3 regions of the Priestia sp. 3CA3 genome follow, and region 3 is predicted to be linked to each of the others. Evidence: riboswitches for the same ligand, from Rfam matches in the RefSeq annotation. Region 3 holds a riboswitch; each other region holds the start of a gene.
What was found. Region 3 has a riboswitch for cyclic di-AMP ahead of kdpF (K(+)-transporting ATPase subunit F). Riboswitches for the same ligand answer to the same signal wherever they lie in the genome.
Positions count from the first base shown of each region.

Region 1 (6,521 bases), on a different contig from region 3:
TAAACAGCTAATAAATCAGTTTAAATTAGAAGAATATTTCCGTAAACAAATTACGTCTGATGAACTAGACGCTTACTATACACGTATTGAGAATGATGTAACGCGCGTATCTTTTTCGCAGCTAACTTTTACAACTTTACATGATGCTGAGACCGTTGCGGCTGAGCTGCAAAAAGGAACATCGCTTCAAGACGTTCAAAAAAAATATGCTGATGTCCAGACCATCAGCAAAATAGAGAATGATGATAATCTAAAGCTTTCGAATCTATCTCCCTCTTTTATAGATGTTTTAAAAAAACAGCACATCGGAGAGTGTAGTAAGCCCATTAAAATGGGTAAAGTCTATTATATTCTTATTTTAAAACAAAAAGATAAAAAAACGGAATCAGAAGTCAAAGAAGAAATGATGAAAGAACTTGTTTTGAATCATATCAACCGGTATATCCAGGATCAACTGCCAAGGTTTCACGTGACTTTCAACCTTAGGTAGTTCCCTTTTATATAGATTGATTGTTTTCAAAAAACAAGCAGGTAAAAGAGCTTTCTATTAATAGAGAGCTCTTTTACATTTTTAAGTAGACAGAAATGTCGGTACCTGATAGAATGAAGTTGTAAAACTTTCATTATTCGGAAAATTTATACCCTCCAGCTTTGGAGGGTTATTTTTTATGCTTTTGGACGAATAAAAGAGGCTAGGACAGAAGTAGTTTAGTGGAAAGAAGATCCGAACGATGAATCGTTCGGATCTTTTCGTTAGTACGGTGAACGTATGTTTCAATCACTTTTCATCTTTTAAATGACTCAATAATGCAGAAGACATCTCCACGTGAGAAAGGGCGATGTGTGAAATCGTTTTGGCATAAGGTGTAATTTCGTTAATAAATTGCTCGAGTACGTGCAGGTGAGGAAGCTGAAGCTTTGTAATGAAGCAAGCCTGTCCGGCAATGCGTTCACAGAATAAAGCATAGGGATACTGAGAAATAAATCGTTTAAAACGCTCGTGCTCTCCGTTTTTCATGGTTACTTCAATAAAACACGAGACGGGCAACTGCAGCTTTTCATAATCAATATCGATTGTATATCCTTTTATAATACCAAAGCTCTCTAGCTGTCTTACTCGCTCTGCCACTGAAGGAGGAGACAGGTTAATTTGTTTTCCTAGCTCTCTTAAGGAAAGACGGCTGTTTTGCTGCAGTGCCTGCAAAATCGATAAATCAATTTCATCAATTTTCAATTGAAAACCTTCTTTCATATTAATGTTTCATTTGATTAGTAACAGCAGATAATATGTTTTATTTGTTATCTGAAATCTCCATTTTTCTTACTATAATAATTAAAAAGGAGTGAGTAAAAAATGGCAAGAGTTTTGTTAACAAACGAAGAGGGAACAAATTTTGAAAAAGCACTGAATTTAATTCCAGATGTAAAAAGGTTGTATGATGAGCTATACGACAAGCTTTGGAACAGTGATATAGTAAAAAGAGAGACTAAGGAAAAAATCAGGCTTTATCTAGCAGGTGTTAACGGCTGTGAGACGTGTATGAGCATGTCATATGTAGGCGATAAGACGCTTAATCAAAAAGTGTTAAGAGAAAAAGAGCTGGAAGAAAAAGATCGACTGCTGTTTCGATTTATAGATGTATACCGAGTGCGTCCAAGGGATTTGACGGATGCTGATATGGATCAATTAAAGAAATTTTACAGTGATACGCAGCTATTAGAGCTTTTGGCCGTTATTAATTTGTTTGATCAATTTCACAAACTGATTGTCAGTTTAGATTTATATGATTTTTGCAGTTTGCAGCGCAAGTGATGTCTTCCCTAAAAATATCTTGACAGACAAAATCCACAGGAGTAAGATAGCTTTCGTGAAGTGAAACGTATCATGAATCGAATCGATTATTCTAAAAAATAGATCATAGACATTTGAATAAAAATCGCTTAATCCATTACGGAGCGGAGGACCCATTATTTACGCACATATTGTGCTCCGGGGTGAATCCTTAAAAAGGTAGGGTTACTCTTAAAACCCGAACCCGACAGCTAACTTCGCAAGCGTTTTGAGGGGGAAGAGTGTGAAAAAACACAGGAGCCTTCCTGTGTTTTTTTGCGCTTTTTTTAAGAAAAACATGTAATTTTTTAGAAAAAGTATAAGCTAAGAGAACACACAGCAGTTGAAGAAAGGAATAAATACATTATGAAAAAACAGTTTGCTGTATTGGGATTAGGTCGTTTTGGAGGCAGTTTGGTTGAAGAGTTTGCTAATTTGGATGTGGATGTGCTCGCTATTGACCGCAATCAGGAGGTAGTAAAGAAATATAGCAACTCAGCTACATATGTCGTGCAAGCGAACGCAATTGATGAAGCTAGCTTAAAAGGGCTAGGCATTCGTAACGTTGATCATGCTCTTATTTCGTTTGGAGACGATATTGAAGCAAGCGTGCTTGCAACGATGCTTTTAAAAGATATGGGCGTTAAGCAAGTATGGGTAAAAGCGGTGAATATGTATCATCAAAAAGTGCTGGAGAAAATAGGAGCGGACAAAGTCATTCATCCTGAGCGCGATATTGCGAAGCGGATTGCTCATCACGTGGTGTCAGAAAAGATCATTGATTACATTGAACTGTCAAAGGATTATAGTATTGTCGAAATTGTCGCTTCTAAAAAGCTTCATAATAAAACGCTGTTTGATTTGAACATTCGTGCCAAGTACGGCTGCAATATTATCGGCTTTCAGCGAAAAGACGGGGAAATGGTGATTTCGCCTACCGCGCATGAAATAATTGAACAAGGAGATATGCTGATTGTTATCGGACATAATCGCGATTTGAACCGTTTTGAAGAAGAAGGAGTTTAACTCATGAAAAAACAAATCATTAAACTAACTCCTCCGCAGCTGCTTGTTTCCATTTTTGGCGGAGGAATTATTATTGGTGCTCTTCTATTGATGATGCCTTTTTCTACTACTGAGCCAATCCGGTGGGTAGACGCCCTTTTTACATCTACTTCCGCTATGACAGTGACCGGCTTAGCCGTCGTAGATACAGGTACGCGTTTTACCGTCATCGGTCAAACGATTATTATGCTGTTAATTCAAATAGGCGGTCTCGGCATTATGTCATTTGCCGTGCTGATTTTTATGATGCTAGGTAAAAAAATTGGATTTAAAGAGCGTATGCTCGTTCAGCAGGCATTAAATCAGACGAGCGTCGGTGGAGTTGTGCTGCTAGTTAAAAGGTTGTTCATCTTTTCATTTTTAATTGAGTTTGTTGCACTGCTCTTTTTAGCGATACGCTGGGTTCCGGAATTCGGATGGTCTAAGGGGCTGTTCTTTAGCTTGTTTCATTCGATTTCGGCTTTTAATAACGCAGGGTTCGGACTGCTGTCTGATAACTTAGTTCAGTATGTAGGAGATCCTATTATTAACATCACGATTTCTTTTCTCTTTATTATTGGTGGGTTAGGGTTTACCGTCCTTGCTGATATGTGGGTGAAAAAATCGTATAAAAAACTAACGCTGCATTCAAAAATTATGATTATCAGCACGTTCGCCATTAACGTGATTGCCATGCTTTTTATTTTTTTCTTAGAGTACGGCAATTCGCATACGCTCGGAAATTTATCATTAGGAGACAAAGTATGGGCTTCTTATTTTCAAGCGGTAACAACAAGAACCGCTGGCTTTAATACAATTGATTTAGCTCATTTGCATGACGCAACGGTGTTTTTAATGGTTTTATTGATGTTCATTGGTGCAGGGAGTGCGTCAACAGGAGGGGGTATCAAACTCACGACGTTTGTGGTGATTGTCTTTTCTGTATGGGCATTTTTACGAAGCAGGGAAGATATTGTGCTGCTAAAGAGACGACTTCTTCCTCTTCATGTGTTTAAGGCACTAGCCATTACGATGATTTCAATTATGTTTGTGTTTGGGGCCATCTTCCTGTTAAATATTTCGGAAAACCTGCCGTTTGTAAAAATTATGTTTGAAGTTGTTTCTGCGTTTGGAACAGTAGGTTTATCGATGGGAGCGACTCCTGAACTTTCGTACTTTGGACGCGTGATTATTATCTTTATCATGTTTTTAGGAAAAGTGGGGCCATTAACGCTTGCGTTTTCATTATCTAAGCAAAAGCGTGAAGCCGTTCGCTATCCAAACGAAGATATAATGCTAGGATAGAAAAATCGCCTTCGATGAGGCGATTTTTTTATATTATTTATACGTTCAAGACATATAAGAGGTTACGCACAAAACAGTTGCGATGAATAAAAAGAAGGCAAAAACAAGAACAATGGGCAATTTGGAATGTCGGCGCATTAAAGCCCCTCCTTTTTTATAGTAAAAAAATCTCTTACTATATATAACGAAAGAAACAAAAATATGATTCACTTTTTTTGGCGAAATTTGAAGGTTTTTCTCATTGGAAAAATCCGCACCCCTGTCCTAAACATTTTGCCAAGCTGTTGCATACACTAAAAGCAGATAACAGGAAGTGAGGGATGGTACGTGGGAAAACAAAATTTTGCGTTAATCGTTGTGTTATTTGTTTTACTTGTTATTGTAGGTGCGTCTGGCTTTCGCTTTTAAACGTTAACTTTATTTGCGCATAGCCCCCGTCAAAAAGGGCATACTAGGCGGAAGTAAAAACCAAAAATTTCTTCAATATTGCCGAAAAATGAGTTCCTCTACTCATTCATCTAATCGGTATGTAGCCATGCGAAAGCATGGTTTTTTTTGAAATAGGAGAGGATGAATGATGTTCATCCTCTCTAGAAATTAGTAGTAGCAAGAACACCCTACGATTACTAATAGGATAAATAAAACAACGATAAATGAAAAACCAAAACCGCCTTTTGCGCCCATATGTGTAACCTCCTTTAATAAAAGTCTCTATATCCTATGTACTAATTGGGTTAAGTGATTGAGAAATTTGCCTATTTTTTAATGGTAACGTTTTTTGTGGAGAATGAAGAACACTTACTTTTTTCATTTGCGCAGAAATCCTTTATGATAAAGAGGAAAAGGAGGGCAAACAGGTGGGAATACATGCACAATACGTCATGAATCAGCTAGAAGAGGGAAAGTGGAAAGAGATCAAGCGCGAAATTCAACAAGAAATGAAGAAAAAACCTCAAGCATCTGATTTGTACTGTTACTTAGCCGTTTGTTTAGCAAAGCAAATTGAAGAATCAATTATCTTTGAAAAAATGGTATTGAACTTAGAAATGGACCGGGCTCTTCATCAGGCATTAACATTAAATCCATCTTCAAGCTTGGCGCACTTCGTTCGAGGAATAAAATATCGGGAAACTCCGCTTATGTTTGGAGGAAATTACGAAAAATCGCTGTTTTATTTGCAGAAGGCGCAAGATCTTGGTTTTGAAGGGATTATGCTGCCGCTCGAACTCGCCAAAACCTATATTCAATTAAAAGAAATGGAAAAAGCGAAAGAACAAATCGCCTATGCTCGGGAAATCAACCCTACGCACGCGGACATTAAAAAAGTCGAAAACATGCTCCAAACAGGACGATGAATCTAAAGTCCTGTTTTATTTTTGATTTTCAGAAAACGTATGCTGATTTTCATAAAGGATTGTTTTTTATATAACAATAAGAATATTTATAAAAAATTTAAGAAGTGCATGTAAGTCGAACGACTTCTTAACTGCTAGATTTTCTACATTATTAGAGCGTTCAGTCTACATAGTTCCAAAAATAGTAAGAAACTATCAGCCTATGGATAAATTGTTAGAAAATATAGATAATTGTAAATGAATAGGGAGAAAAGTTAAACATGCGATTAACTAAAAAAGCAAAGGTATGATTTACTTTGCTTTTTATTTATACGCATATGTAAAAAATATCATAATAAACCAATTTATTCTTCATGAAATCCATCGTCTCAGGCGATGTGAAATAATGTATTTGAAGGAGGAGACCCAGATGAAGGTTATGAAGATGTTGGCTATTACGTTATTTAGTTTATGTTTAGTTGTCACACCAGCTGCTGCTGAAGTTCCGGGTGTCGACCATTCAATGAAACGGGGTGCTACACAAGGAATTGTAGCGGCATCTCACCCGCTGGCTGCTGAAGCGGGGAGGAAAGTGTTAGCTGAAGGCGGAAACGCTGTAGATGCGGCAGCGGCCATTCAACTATCTCTAAACGTTGTGGAACCGATGATGTCTGGTATCGGCGGCGGCGGTTTTATGATGATTTATGAAAAAAAGAAAGATAAAATTACGATGCTAGACAGCCGTGAAATGGCACCGGCTGATGTCACGCCTAAGCTGTTTTTAGATTCAAAAGGAAAAGTCATTCCTTTCAGTAAGCGTCACATAACAGGAAAAGCAGTTGGAGTTCCGGGCACGTTAAAAGGAGTAGAAACAGCCCTTGAAGATTATGGAATCATGGACTTATCAGATGTTATTAAACCTGCTATTACTCAAGCGGAACAAGGAATTAAAGTGAATTGGTCGATGGCTCAGTATATCGATGAAAATGCGGACAAGCTTGAAAGAT
Region 1 is NZ_JBXENJ010000010.1:115,162-121,682, reverse strand. Features, by position in the region: gene AC1VNJ_RS22795 (peptidyl-prolyl cis-trans isomerase) at 1-490, shown strand, start outside; gene AC1VNJ_RS22790 (Lrp/AsnC family transcriptional regulator) at 779-1,234, opposite strand; gene AC1VNJ_RS22785 (carboxymuconolactone decarboxylase family protein) at 1,355-1,813, shown strand; cyclic di-AMP (ydaO/yuaA leader) riboswitch at 1,929-2,073, shown strand; gene AC1VNJ_RS22780 (potassium channel family protein) at 2,198-2,857, shown strand; gene AC1VNJ_RS22775 (TrkH family potassium uptake protein) at 2,861-4,180, shown strand; gene AC1VNJ_RS22770 (YjcZ family sporulation protein) at 4,508-4,588, shown strand; gene AC1VNJ_RS22765 (YjcZ family sporulation protein) at 4,778-4,864, opposite strand; gene AC1VNJ_RS22760 (tetratricopeptide repeat protein) at 5,038-5,535, shown strand; gene ggt (gamma-glutamyltransferase) at 5,945-6,521, shown strand, end outside.
Region 1: it holds a riboswitch for cyclic di-AMP, as region 3 does, so the genes downstream of both, AC1VNJ_RS22780 (potassium channel family protein) here and kdpF (K(+)-transporting ATPase subunit F) in region 3, are expected to answer to the same signal.

Region 2 (6,521 bases), on a different contig from region 3:
GACGAATATCTATTCCCAAACCCATTTCCAATTCACTCCTTTTGAAGGCACAATATAATCCACAAATACGCCTGACGTCATCACATTCTCTGGGTCAATGTCGCCAAGAGGAACGATTTCCTCCACTTCAGCAATAGTTATACGACCTGCCATAGCCATTAATGGATTAGTGTTTCGAGCGCTTTTATCATAGAGCAAGTTGCCGAATGGATCTGCTTTTTTTGCATATACAAAAGCCACGTCGGCTGTGAGCGGTTTTTCAACTAAAAATGTCTTGCCGTCTACTTCCACTTTTTCTTTTCCAAATTGAATAATGTCATTTTCTATTCCTACATCAATCAGTACTCCTCCAAGTCCAACTCCCCCCGCTCGAATCCGTTCAGCAAGCGTTCCTTGAGGAGAAAACTCAACTTTCAGCTTTTCTTCTGTCATAAGCGTTCCAGCCACGGGATTCGATCCAATGTGAGAAGCGATCAGTTTTTGAATTCTTCCTTGACTTACTAATTTTCCCGCACCAATATGAGGAAAGCCTGAATCATTACATATCAGTGTGAAATTTGATTTTTCGCTTTCAATAAGACCGTCAATGAGAGAAGGCGGACTGCCTACGCCTCCAAACCCTCCTATCATCAGCGTAGCAGCATGATCCACGTATTCAATTGCTTGTTCCACAGTTGTAATCTTTTGAAATGAGTTTTCGACCTTTGTCACTTATTTCACCTCATCTCCCTGTTTTTCATTTTGTACTTCATACAATGTTTTCGAAAGCAACACGACCGCTTCATCAAGTTGGCGATGAGTAATCGTAAATGGTGGCGCAATAATAATACCGTCTCCTTCTACTCCATCTGTTCCTGCTTGTGAAGGATAAAGGAGAAGACCATTTTTATGGGCTTTACTTATTACGCGCGCCGTCATATTTTCGGAGGATGAAAAAGGCTCCTTCGTTTTTGGATTTTGTACAAGCTCAAGACCAACTAGTAAGCCTTTGCCACGAATATCACCAATGGTAGGGTAAAGAAGTTGAAGCTCCTTCAATTTTTTTACTAAATAGTCTCCTTTCAGCGCTACTTGTTGAACAAGATCGTTCTTTTCAATATAGGCTAAGACAGCTAGCCCTACAGCGGCTGACAGCGGATTAGCGCTTAGCGTATGGCCGCTCATAATTAATTTGGATCCGTTCATGATAGGTTCAATCGTTTTGCTGCTAGCTAACGTAACGGCTATCGGTGTATATCCTGCTCCCACTCCTTTTCCAAGCGTCATGATGTCTGGTTTAGCTCCCCAGTGCTCATATGCAAACATCACGCCTGTACGCCCAACTCCAGTCATGACTTCATCGGCTATCCATAACACATCATATTTATCACAAATTTCTCTTATCACTTCATAATAACCGGGTGGAGGTGTGAGAGCTGCTCCGGCAGCTCCTACAATGGGCTCTGTAATAAAAGCAGCAATATGTTCAGGGCCGGTTCGTTTGATAACTGTTTCCAATTCGTGTGCACAAGCAAGATTACAGGATGGATAGGTTTGATGAAACGGACATCGATAGCAATAAGGAGGTGAAACCGAAGGATAATCTTCAAGCAAAGACGAGAAACGTTTTCGTCTTCCAACGTGCCCTGACATAGACAGCGCTCCTATTGTAATACCGTGATAGCTCATCCAGCGTGACAAAACCTTTGTTTTGGTTGGCTTTCCTTGCTCTTGAAAATGCTGAATGGCTGTTTTCATAGCCGTTTCAGTCGCTTCTGTCCCGCTGTTAACAAAAAAGCTCCACTGGAAATGATTGCTGCTTAATTCACATAGTTTCTTAGCTAAGGCTTCCGTCGGATCGCTTGTAAACTGCGACCGATATACAAACGCAACTTTCTGTGCCTGATCCGTCATCGCATCAATAATTTCTTTTACGCCGTGTCCGATACTTGCTGTAACTGCCCCTGACGAAGCATCTATGTACTTTTTTCCATCTTGGTCGTACAAATAAATTCCTTTTCCATATGAAATAACTGGGTAGTCGTCGTCGAGCAGCGGCTTTATCACATGGGTTTTATTCATTTCCGCACTCTCCTTTCAAACACACACTCTTATTAAACTGTATGCTGAAAAGAAGAGTTTCTTGCCAATAAAAAAAGCCCTAGCATATAGCTAGAGCTTTTACACATATTAAGCTGATTGCGTTACAGATTTATCGATACGCTTTGCTTCTGACTCAGCCACAATAACGGCACACGCAGCGTCTCCTGTAATATTTACAGACGTACGAAGCATATCAAGCAAGCGATCAATTCCGATAATTAATCCGATACCTGCTACAGGCAGGCCAACCGAACTCAGTACCATCGCTAGCATAATAAGACCAACTCCCGGCACGCCTGCTGTACCAATACTAGCAAGCACCGCTGTCAACACAACCGTCACAAGAGCGCCCAACGACAGATCAACCCCGTATACTTGCGCAATAAAAATAGTCGCTACACCTTGCATAATTGCCGTTCCATCCATGTTAATAGTTGCACCTAATGGCTGAACAAAACTGCTGATAGACTCGGGGACACGAAGATTTTTTTGCGCCACATTCATTGAAATCGGAAGCGTTGCATTACTGCTTGATGTACTGAATCCAACTGTCATCGCAGGAGCAAACCCCTTAAAAAATTCAATAGGGTTACGTCTGGCCATAAGAGCGACTGATCCCCCATATGTTACGATTGAATGGATGAACAGCGCGAGCACGACTACAATCATGTATAGCCCCATCGCTTTAATTGCCTGCCAGCCTTGACTTCCAACCGCGGTTGCAAGAAGCCCAAATGTTCCGTACGGAGCAAACTTCATCACTAGATTCACAAGGTACATCATCAATTCATTTCCTTGCTCAAGTAAATTGTAAAGTCCTTTTGTTTTACTTCCAAGCATCGTGATACCAAAACCGATAAAGATAGAGAAAACGATAAGTTGAAGCATATTCCCTTCAGCCATCGCTTGAATTGGATTGACTGGAATCATATTTAAGAATGTCTCTCCAACAGGTGGTGCTTTTTCAGCTTCAAAAGAAGCGTTTTGTGTATCAAAAGATCCAAATGTACCCGGTTTAATTGCATACGCTAAAATTAAACCGATAATAATTGCAACGGTTGTTGTCACTAGGAAGTAGGAAACTGTTTTTGCCCCGATTCTTCCTAATTTTTTAGGATCTCCTAAACCTGCTACACCTAACGTGATAGAGAAAAACACAATTGGTACAACAAGCATTTTAATTAAGCTTAAGAAAATTTGGCCAAGCGGTGTAAACAAGTACTTGTCCAGCGGAGCAAAAGCACTTGGAGCAAAAGCATTGATTAACACTCCTACAATAGCACCAGCAATTAGCGCGATAATAATCTTTGTCGATAGCTTCATAGATTTACCTCCCGTAAATAAATTATATTAGAATGATTCTAACTACCATACTTATTTTACCATGCATTGAGGGCGATAACACTCAAAATATACAATATATTAAAAATTTTCAGATTAATAGTTTAGGAATATTTTTAGCTATACAAAAAACCATGAGAATATCATGGTTTCATAGACCTGTTATTCCCTCACTGAATGCTTACGGAGTTAGCTGTCGGATTCGGGTATGTGAGTTACCCTACTTGATTCATTCAAGATTCACCCCAAGTACATTACGCACAAATATGGGTCCTCCGTTCTCTTATAAAACAAAAGAGATTAAGCAAATAATTTTCTTTAATATTTTTGCATGATAATAATTGTTACTTTAATTAAAATTCATTTTATATGTTTCTGTCAAGTTTTTATTCAAAAATAATGCATGATTTTATCGTAAAAAGTTGAGAATTGTTATATTTTAAAATATTTACATCATATTTCAATAAACTAAAAACACCTATTTAACAAGACTTACAATCTAATGAATAAAAAATTAATTCAAAAAATAGTTTATAAAGTGAACTTTCTTCTCATTAATATCATTCATAAATATGTATAATTATTCTGACATCCATGTACTTTACTGCTTCCATAAATATTTTACTTATCAAAAAAATAACTCTTTCCAACTGTTGATTTTATCCTTGTACTGCTTGATATACACTCCTTAAAATTTCACTGACTTTATTGATGCGAAGAAATCGACATTATCAATTCCCTTTATTCTACTTAATTCTGCTCAAGATAGAAGTATAGATTTCCTACTATCTTTTAAAAAAGGAGCGGGTAATTATCATATAAAACTATCGGAGTTGGAACGGTACAAGTTCTTTACTTTTTACTTATTCCCTCTCGTTATTTAACACATATAAAAAAAGAGGCCGTGACGGCCTCTTTTTTTATACAGTAACAGGTTCAGAACTTGCTTTGCGATTCTTTAATTTTTCAACAATGTCACGCGCTACCCACACACCGCACGCACTTGCCTGCGCGAGTCCTCGCGTAATACCAGCTCCGTCTCCTCCCACGTATAAACCGGAAATTTCAGTTTCAAACTTATCATTTAACTTCGGACGGGCTGAGTAAAATTTCGCTTCCACACCGTAAAACAGCGTATGTTCAGATGCTAACCCAGGCGTTACATGATCCAGTGCTTCTGTCATTTCAATTAAGCTTTTCATCGTATTGTAAGGAAGCACTAAGCCTAAGTCACCCGGTACAGCTTCTTTTAACGTTGGTTCTAAAAAGCCTTCTTTAATTCGATTCGCTGTTGAACGGCGGCCCTTTAAAATATCTCCATACTTTTGAACAACTAAGCCCCCGTTTGACAGCATATTAGCTAATCTTGATACTTCGTGCGCATATTCGTTCGGCTGATCAAATGGATCCGAAAATTTATGAGAAACAAGCAGCGCAAAGTTCGTATTTTGACTTCCAAGCTTCGGATCTTTGTATGCGTGTCCATTTGCTAACATAATACCTGAATGATTCTCTACTACCACATGTCCTGAAGGATTGCTGCAAAACGTTCTAACTCTTGTACCTACGGACGTATTGTAAATGAATTTCCCTTCGTACAAGTGCTTGTTGATTTCTTCCATAACAACGTTGGATGTTTCTACTCGAACGCCGATGTCCACTTGATTGTTAATCATTTTCAAACGACGTTTTTTTAGTAAGTCGCTCATCCACTTCGAGCCGTCTCGACCTGGTGAAACCACCACTTTATCAGCCGTAATTCTTTCACCATTTTTCAATTCAATACCGCGCACGATATGCTGACCATCTTCTTTTTCTGTTATTAAATCGGCTACTTCCGTTTTATACTGCATATCAATTTTTTCTTTTAAATATTCATAAATGCTTTTTAAAATTTCTAAATTTTGCTCTGTTCCTAAATGACGCACTTGGGCACGCAATAGCTTTAATCCTGCTGCGTATCCGCGTTTTTCAATTTCACGAACTTTATCAGTTAACGGATCCGTAATCGTATCGGTTGCTCCGTGTTTTAAATTAATTTCATCCACGTATTTAATTAAATCTACCACCTGTGATTCAGACAGATAATCCGTCATCCAGCCTCCAAATTCACTTGTGATATTAAATTTTCCATCTGAATATGCGCCGGCTCCACCGAAACCATTTGTGATAGAACAAGCAGGCAAACAGCCAGCAAACTCTTTTTTGCCAACCGCAGGCGGACATTTTTCAATTTTTTTCTGAAGAATCGGACAATTACGTCGATAGATATCGTGTCCTTTATCGATTAATAAAATAGTTGCTTCCGGTAATTTTAACGTTAGCTCATAGCAAGTAAAAATCCCAGCGGGTCCTGCCCCTACCACAATAACATCATAATTTGAGTTCATTGTACATTCTCCCATCATCTTTTTTCTTTGGGTAAAAGATAAAAGTTATTGACCGAATTTTCTTTTTTTATTATCATTCGGTTATTTTCTAGCCATTTGATAATATATCAAAAACAAACCATTTAGTCAACAATATACACGAACATTAAAATAAAAAAATAAAAAAACATTCGTTTTTATTTTAACCAAATAAAAACCAGCGAACGAATAGCAAGCGCTACGAAATGTTCACTGGTTCTTTAATATACGGAAGAGCAATTTCTACTTTTGTTCCTACTCCTACTTTACTCGCAAATGAAATATGCCCTTGATGCTGTTCGATTATTCGGTAGCTAATCATTAATCCTAGCCCTGTTCCTGTTTGTTTGGTGGAATAAAATGGTTCACCTAGCCGAGCTAAAGATTGCTCATCAATTCCACATCCTTCATCCTCGATAATGACCATGCCGTATTCATTTCTTTTCTCAACGGTAACTTTAACTGTACCTTTGCTCATTGACTCAAGCGCATTTTGAATTAAATTAATAAAAACTTGTTTAAGCGCATTTTCTTCACAAAAGATTGTAATCTCATCACTAATCTCATTAATAATACGACAATTTTTATAATTGGCGTGTGTATCTAATAATAATGTCACGTGACGTATGATTTGATTGAGACTTTTCGGATGGTATGAATTTTCAATTTTAGGCTTGGCCAGTGTTAAAA
Region 2 is NZ_JBXENJ010000001.1:850,013-856,533, reverse strand. Features, by position in the region: gene AC1VNJ_RS04350 (3-oxoacid CoA-transferase subunit B) at 1-25, opposite strand, end outside; gene AC1VNJ_RS04345 (CoA transferase subunit A) at 10-711, opposite strand; gene AC1VNJ_RS04340 (aspartate aminotransferase family protein) at 712-2,061, opposite strand; gene AC1VNJ_RS04335 (dicarboxylate/amino acid:cation symporter) at 2,170-3,405, opposite strand; cyclic di-AMP (ydaO/yuaA leader) riboswitch at 3,586-3,740, opposite strand; gene AC1VNJ_RS04330 (NAD(P)/FAD-dependent oxidoreductase) at 4,344-5,813, opposite strand; gene AC1VNJ_RS04325 (ATP-binding protein) at 6,031-6,521, opposite strand, start outside.
Region 2: it holds a riboswitch for cyclic di-AMP, as region 3 does, so the genes downstream of both, AC1VNJ_RS04335 (dicarboxylate/amino acid:cation symporter) here and kdpF (K(+)-transporting ATPase subunit F) in region 3, are expected to answer to the same signal.

Region 3 (6,521 bases):
CCTCATTTATCGAGTATTACTTTTAGTCTATTCAAGACGCTGTTAAAGTAGATAAAAAAAGCTGCGATGAACATCGCAGCTTTTGATCATTCGAATTTAAATCCTTGTTTTTCAAGCATCGCTCGAACTTCTGGATAATAAATGGTTTTGTAAATAGCGGATACAGTTTGTGACCAGTTGCGGTCATCTGCACCGTTTGTTCTCTTTTTCATATACTCTGCCATTTCAGCATCATAGTCTTGAATCAATGACTTTAAGTCATGATTATAGCTTTCACGATGGTGCACAGCAGCTTGTGGCAATCGAGGCTTTTTCGCAGAATGATCTGCCGGATGTCCAACGACAAGACCGCTTACTGGGAATACGTATTCCGGTAAATCTAGGAGCTCAATGACTTCTAGTGGCTTTCTGCGAATTCCGCCGATTGGTACTGTACCTAAACCGAGTGACTCTGCTGCAACTGTTGCTGCTTCTAAAGAAATTCCAGCATCGGTTGCCCCCACTAAAATTGACTCAAGTCCATCGGTTACACCAAGAGGCGCATCGTTAAGCTCAGCTGCAATCTTAGCACGATTAAAATCTGCACAAAAGATTAAAAATAGAGGAGCTTGGTCAATCCACGCTTGGTTGCCTGCAAGCTCTGAAAGCTTTTTCTTCTTTTCTTTATCTTGGACGCTAATAATAGTTACTTGCTGTCCGTTAATAGAAGAAGCGGCTGACTGAGCAGATTGAATAATTGTATCTAAATGCTCGTCGCTTACTGCTTCGTCTGTATATTGACGGATAGAACGATGATCTTGAATTGTACGAATTGCTTCATTCATGATGCGTCATCCTTTCAAAGAAGTTATTTTTAGCCTTGTAATGTTTTTACATCTAAAGGTGCTACAAGTACGCCAGTTTGAGCAAATGCTACAAAACTTTGGAAATGAGCTGATTTATTGTGTGCTTGAATTGCTTCTTCGCTTTTCCACTCTTCAATCATCATAAATGTGTTAGGTGTAAAAGCATCTTCAAATAGTTGATAGTTGCTGTTTCCTTCTTCTTGTAAAGAATGCTTAATTAGTTCTTGTACGTTTTCTAAAAATTCTTCTCTTTTTGCTGGGTTAACTTTCATTGAAGCTTGTAAATGAATCATGGGTGATTCCTCCTTTAATAATGATGGTGCTTTATATTATTTGTTTTGTTTTTAATCTTTCATTCAATTTACGATTAAAATGAAGATAAGTTCGAATATCATCGAACAATGAAACTATAACACCGATTAAATAACAGTGCAAGGAATTTAGTTCGAAAGTTATCGAACATTGATACACAAAAGAAGCTGTGTTATATTTTAAGCATGAGAAAACCTTATCAACCACCGAAATCTGAAATTAAATTAACGCCTATTTTACATGCATTGAGTGATCCTAACCGGCTGCGAATTGTACAGTGTTTAGCGACAAGAAAGGAGCAGACCTGTTCGTATTATCAAAAATTAAATGTATCAAAATCAACGCTATCACATCATATTAAAGTACTTCGCGAAGCTGGAATTATCAAACTACGTATAGAAGGTACGCAGCACTATTATTCCTTGCGTTTAGAAGAACTTGAGGAACTGTTCCCAGGTCTGCTTCCTTCCATTATAAATATAGATGAGCAATTATTTTAAAAGCTGAACGATGTTTTGTTCAGCTTTTTTGTTCAAAATAAATGTGTCCATGCAGGCTGCATCCAGGATTAAAAGAAGAACGACAGTGAGGGCAAGTCGAGTTACAGGTTAAGTATTCATTAATTGAGAGCTCATGTTTACATACTCCGCAAAGAATAGCTTTTTCATTAAACATAGATTTTGGCCATCTTTTAATGTCGTGATCCGCATGTGCGTTATGACATTGATAGCATGGATAATATGTATGACAGCAATAAAATTTTATTGCAATAATATCTTTATCCGTATGATAGTGCGTACAGCGCGTTTCGGAATCCACTGTGTCACCTTTTACTGCAGGTACAGATTTGTTCATTATCATCACTCCTTATGAAAAGTATAGCATGCTTTTATACGCCTTATCATACATATGTAAAAAGAAAAATGCTATAATAAAACCATCGTTTTACATGTCAGATTGCATGCTAAAAAGATCAGATAAAAATTGATGTCAAAACAGATCGATTAAGTGAAGTAAAGAGAGGAAGAAAAAATGAGTAAGCAAGTTATCGTTTTTACCGGAGGCGGAACAGCGGGGCACGTAACGCCAAACATTGCCATTATGAAAGAATTAGACAGTGAAAAATGGGATATCCATTATGTCGGTTCTCACAATGGTATTGAGAAAGAATTAATTACAAAATTAAACGTTCCATATCATGCGATTTCAAGCGGGAAGCTGCGTCGATACGTAGATATGGAAAATGTAAAAGATGTATTTCGAGTAGCAAAAGGGGTTGGCGATGCGCGTCGCGTACTGAAAAAACTAAAGCCTTCTCTTGTTTTTTCAAAAGGCGGTTTTGTCACAGTTCCTGTTGTAATGGCTGCTAAATCTTTAAACATTCCCGTGTTCATTCATGAAAGTGATTTAACACCGGGACTGGCAAATAAAATTGCGCAGAAATTTGCCACTAAAATTTTTACTTCTTTTGATGAAGCCGCAAACTACTTTCCAAAAGAAAAAGTGCAGGTTGTTGGTTCACCTATTCGAAAAGAGCTATTTAGCGGAAGCGCAGCGAACGGGGAAAGCTGGCTACGCTTTTATGATAAGCGCCCCATTTTAACGATTATGGGCGGAAGTTTAGGAGCACGCCGTATTAATGAAATCGTTCGAGAGTCTTTGCCTGAACTGCAAAAGAAATTCCAAATTGTACACCTTTGCGGAAAAGGCAATATTGATACAAGCCTTGAAAAAGAGTCAGGATACCGTCAGTTAGAATACGTAAACGAACAGCTTCCTGATGTTCTAGCGGCAACTGATTATGTGATTACACGCGGCGGATCCAATGCCATTTTTGAGTTTTTAGCTCTTCATAAACCGATGATGATTATTCCTTTATCAAAAGCACAGAGTCGCGGAGATCAAATTTTAAATGCACAATCCTTTAAGAAAAAAGGCTACTGTATGGTTGTAGAAGAAGAGCAGTTAACAAAAGAACTGTTTTTGCGTGAAGTAAATGAGCTTCAGCAGCAGGCAAGTACGATGAAGCGTACAATGCGTGAAGCAACAAAAACGGATGCCATTTCAATTCTTGTAAATGAAATTGAGAAAATGAGCTAAAAAAAGCGTTCTTATCTCCTCGATAAGAACGCTTTTTTCTTCTGAAATTATTATTTTAAAATAATGAATAAATATAGAAAAATAAAGCTTTTAAAATTTCAAAAAATGTTGTTGACAGTAAATTTTAACAGGAGTAAGATTACTCTCATGAAACGTTCCACTGTGAAACGCTGAGTCTTTTCTGAAAGAGAAGGAAAGAGCGGAGGACCCAATTATCAGGGGTGAATCTCTTAATTGAGTAGGGTTACTTTCTTGACCCGAACCCGTCAGCTAACTTCGTAAGCGTTAAGAGAGAGGATGGTGTAATCGTGGTCGTTTTCTATAACAGCGGATAGTACGCTCCTTTCAAAATATAGGTGAAAGGAGCGTCAGGATGCATTTATCTAAGCAAATGATTCAAATGATTGAATATCGGGCCATGTGCGATCAGCAATCTTTTGATCTAGCAAACCGCTATTTGTCTACGTTAGCTAATCAAAGTTTTAAACGCAGCAGTAAAAACTATTATTAAGTCTAAAAATTAAATAACAAAGATACGCTTAATCAATTATGAGCGGGGGACCCAATATTTTGTACGTATGTACTAGGGGTGAATCTCTTAACTGAGTAGGGTTACTTCCATAACCCGAATCCGACAGCTAACTCCGTAAGCGTTTTGGGAGTAAAAAATTCGTGTGAATCACGGCTTATTTGTCGTGCATTAAACCGCGGAAGAGAACTCTCTTCTGCGGTTTTTTAGTGGGAAAAATCAGCAGCACGTCTCACGGTTAGCTTTTTTGGACGTGATGCTTTATGAAAAGAAACCGTCACTAAACTTAGAAGCTATCATTTTTGTTAGGAAACAGTTAGGAGGGAGCAACTTGGATATGATCATGCTTGGAACGCTTGTCATATTAACAGCTGCTATGTACGGAATTATTTGCTGGTCGTCTCATGTAGTAGATGAAAGAGAGGAGAAGTGAACGTGTCGTTCATTTTGTTAGGTATTTCAGTTCTCGTTTTAATTTATTTAGTATATGTACTGTTAAATCCAGAACAATTTTAATAAGCGGAGGAATAAAAAGTGGGGATTTTTCTACTATCAGTTGCGCTGCTGCTTGTTTTTGTAGCGCTTATTGCAAAGCCCGTAGGTATTTATATAGCGAATGTGTTTTCAAACGATAAAAACACTAGCTTGATAGGAAAGATAGAAACGGTGATGTTTAAAGCAGCAGGAATTAAAGGGCTTAATCAGACGTGGAAGCAATATGCATTTGCTCTTGTTTTGGCGAATACGTTTATGATTTTTGTGGTGTACCTTATCTTCCGGTTTCAAGAGGTACTGCCGTTTAACCCAAGCCACATCAAAGGAATGGATCCGGCACTTGCTTTTAACACGGCCATTAGTTTTATGACAAATACGAACTTGCAGCACTACAGCGGCGAATCAGGTTTGTCCTATTTCTCGCAGATGGCCGCCATTGTATTTATGATGTTTGCTGCACCAGCAACGGCACTTGCAGTAGCAATCGCTTTTATTCGTGGGCTGGCAGGGAAAGAAATGGGAAACTTTTTTGTTGATTTTGTAAAGTCAATTACGCGTATTTTACTTCCTATCGCTTTTATAACAGGCATTTTATTTATGTTTTTAGGTGTCCCTCAAACGTTAAGCGGAACGGTTACTGCCCATACAATAGAAGGGGCAACACAGCAAATAGCAAGGGGACCAGTTGCTTCTTTTCTTTCAATTAAAGAGCTAGGAAACAACGGAGGGGGATTTTTTGGTGTCAATTCAGCTCATCCATTTGAAAATCCTAACGCGTTGAGCAATGTATTACAAATCGTCCTTATGCTGTTATTGCCAACAGCACTTCCTTTCACATACGGAAAAATGATCGGACAGCGTAAGCAAGGCCGCATCTTATTTGTAGCGATGAGTATGCTGTTTATCGTTATTTTAAGTACAGCGTTCGTAACAGAGTGGGGCGGCAATCCAAGACTTGATGCTTTTCATTTAAATGAAGCGAACGGTTATATGGAAGGGAAAGAAGTCCGTTTTGGTGTCGGCATGTCGACGCTTTACGCCATCGTGACGACAGCAAGTGAAACAGGTGCAGTCAACACCATGCACGATACTCTTACGCCTCTTACCGGGTTGTTAACGCTTGGAAATATGATGTTAAATACCGTATTTGGCGGTGTCGGAGCAGGATTTATGAATGTCATGATGTACGTCATTATCGCCGTATTTTTATCAGGTTTAATGGTTGGAAGAACACCAGAATACGTAGGTAAAAAAATTGAAGGAAAAGAAATGAAGCTAATCGCCGTGACGCTTATTTTGCAACCGCTGCTAATTTTAGGAGGAACAGCTGTAGCACTTACCACTCATTTAGGAATGGAAGGTATATCAAATCCAGGCTTTCACGGGTTAAGTCAGGCACTGTATGAATTTACGTCGTCAGCAGCAAACAATGGATCCGGCTTTGAAGGACTCGGTGATGCAACGCCGTTTTGGAACATTTCTACGGGAATTGTTATGTATATTGGACGCTACTTCGGACTAATTACAATGCTGGCGGTATCGAGCTCACTAGCATCCAAACAGCTTGTTCCCGAAACACCTGGAACATTTAAAACGGATACGTCTTTATTTAGCGGCATTTTAATTGGAACTACCGTTATTGTAGGAGCACTTACGTTTTTCCCAGTGCTTGTGCTTGGGCCGGTTGCTGAGTATTTAACACTGTAATCAAGAAAGCGGAGGATCATAATGAATAAACGGAATTTTGCAAATAATATTGAATTGGATCGCAACAGTCATATTCAAGGTTCTGTAGATACACAAGCTTCATCGATTTTTATTCAATCAGTAAAGCAGGCTTTTATCAAGCTCAGCCCAAGAACGATGATAAAAAACCCTATCATGTTCGTAGTAGAAATCGGGTTTATAATTACGCTTTTTTTAGCCGTTGTTCCGGACCTTTTCGGAGAAAGTACAGTAAGCACAGGGTTTAATGTTGCCGTATCTCTCGTGTTATTTTTCACCATTGTTTTTGCTAATTTTGCAGAAGCATTAGCAGAAGGTCGAGGAAAAGCACAGGCAAACTCATTAAAGCAATCTAAAGGCGATATTACAGCTAATCAGCTTCAAAACGGGCAAATGATACAAGTTCCGGCATCGCAACTAAAAAAAGGAGACATCGTCGTCGTTTCACAAGGCGAAATGATTCCTGGAGATGGAGAAATCATTAAAGGACTGGCGTCTGTTGATGAATCGGCTAT
Region 3 is NZ_JBXENJ010000002.1:296,546-303,066, reverse strand. Features, by position in the region: gene nfsA (oxygen-insensitive NADPH nitroreductase) at 87-824, opposite strand; gene AC1VNJ_RS06365 (putative quinol monooxygenase) at 854-1,138, opposite strand; gene AC1VNJ_RS06360 (ArsR/SmtB family transcription factor) at 1,343-1,657, shown strand; gene AC1VNJ_RS06355 (CHY zinc finger protein) at 1,677-2,012, opposite strand; gene AC1VNJ_RS06350 (undecaprenyldiphospho-muramoylpentapeptide beta-N-acetylglucosaminyltransferase) at 2,190-3,257, shown strand; cyclic di-AMP (ydaO/yuaA leader) riboswitch at 3,416-3,558, shown strand; gene AC1VNJ_RS06345 (hypothetical protein) at 3,631-3,768, shown strand; cyclic di-AMP (ydaO/yuaA leader) riboswitch at 3,784-3,924, shown strand; gene kdpF (K(+)-transporting ATPase subunit F) at 4,216-4,302, shown strand; gene kdpA (potassium-transporting ATPase subunit KdpA) at 4,327-5,988, shown strand; gene kdpB (potassium-transporting ATPase subunit KdpB) at 6,010-6,521, shown strand, end outside.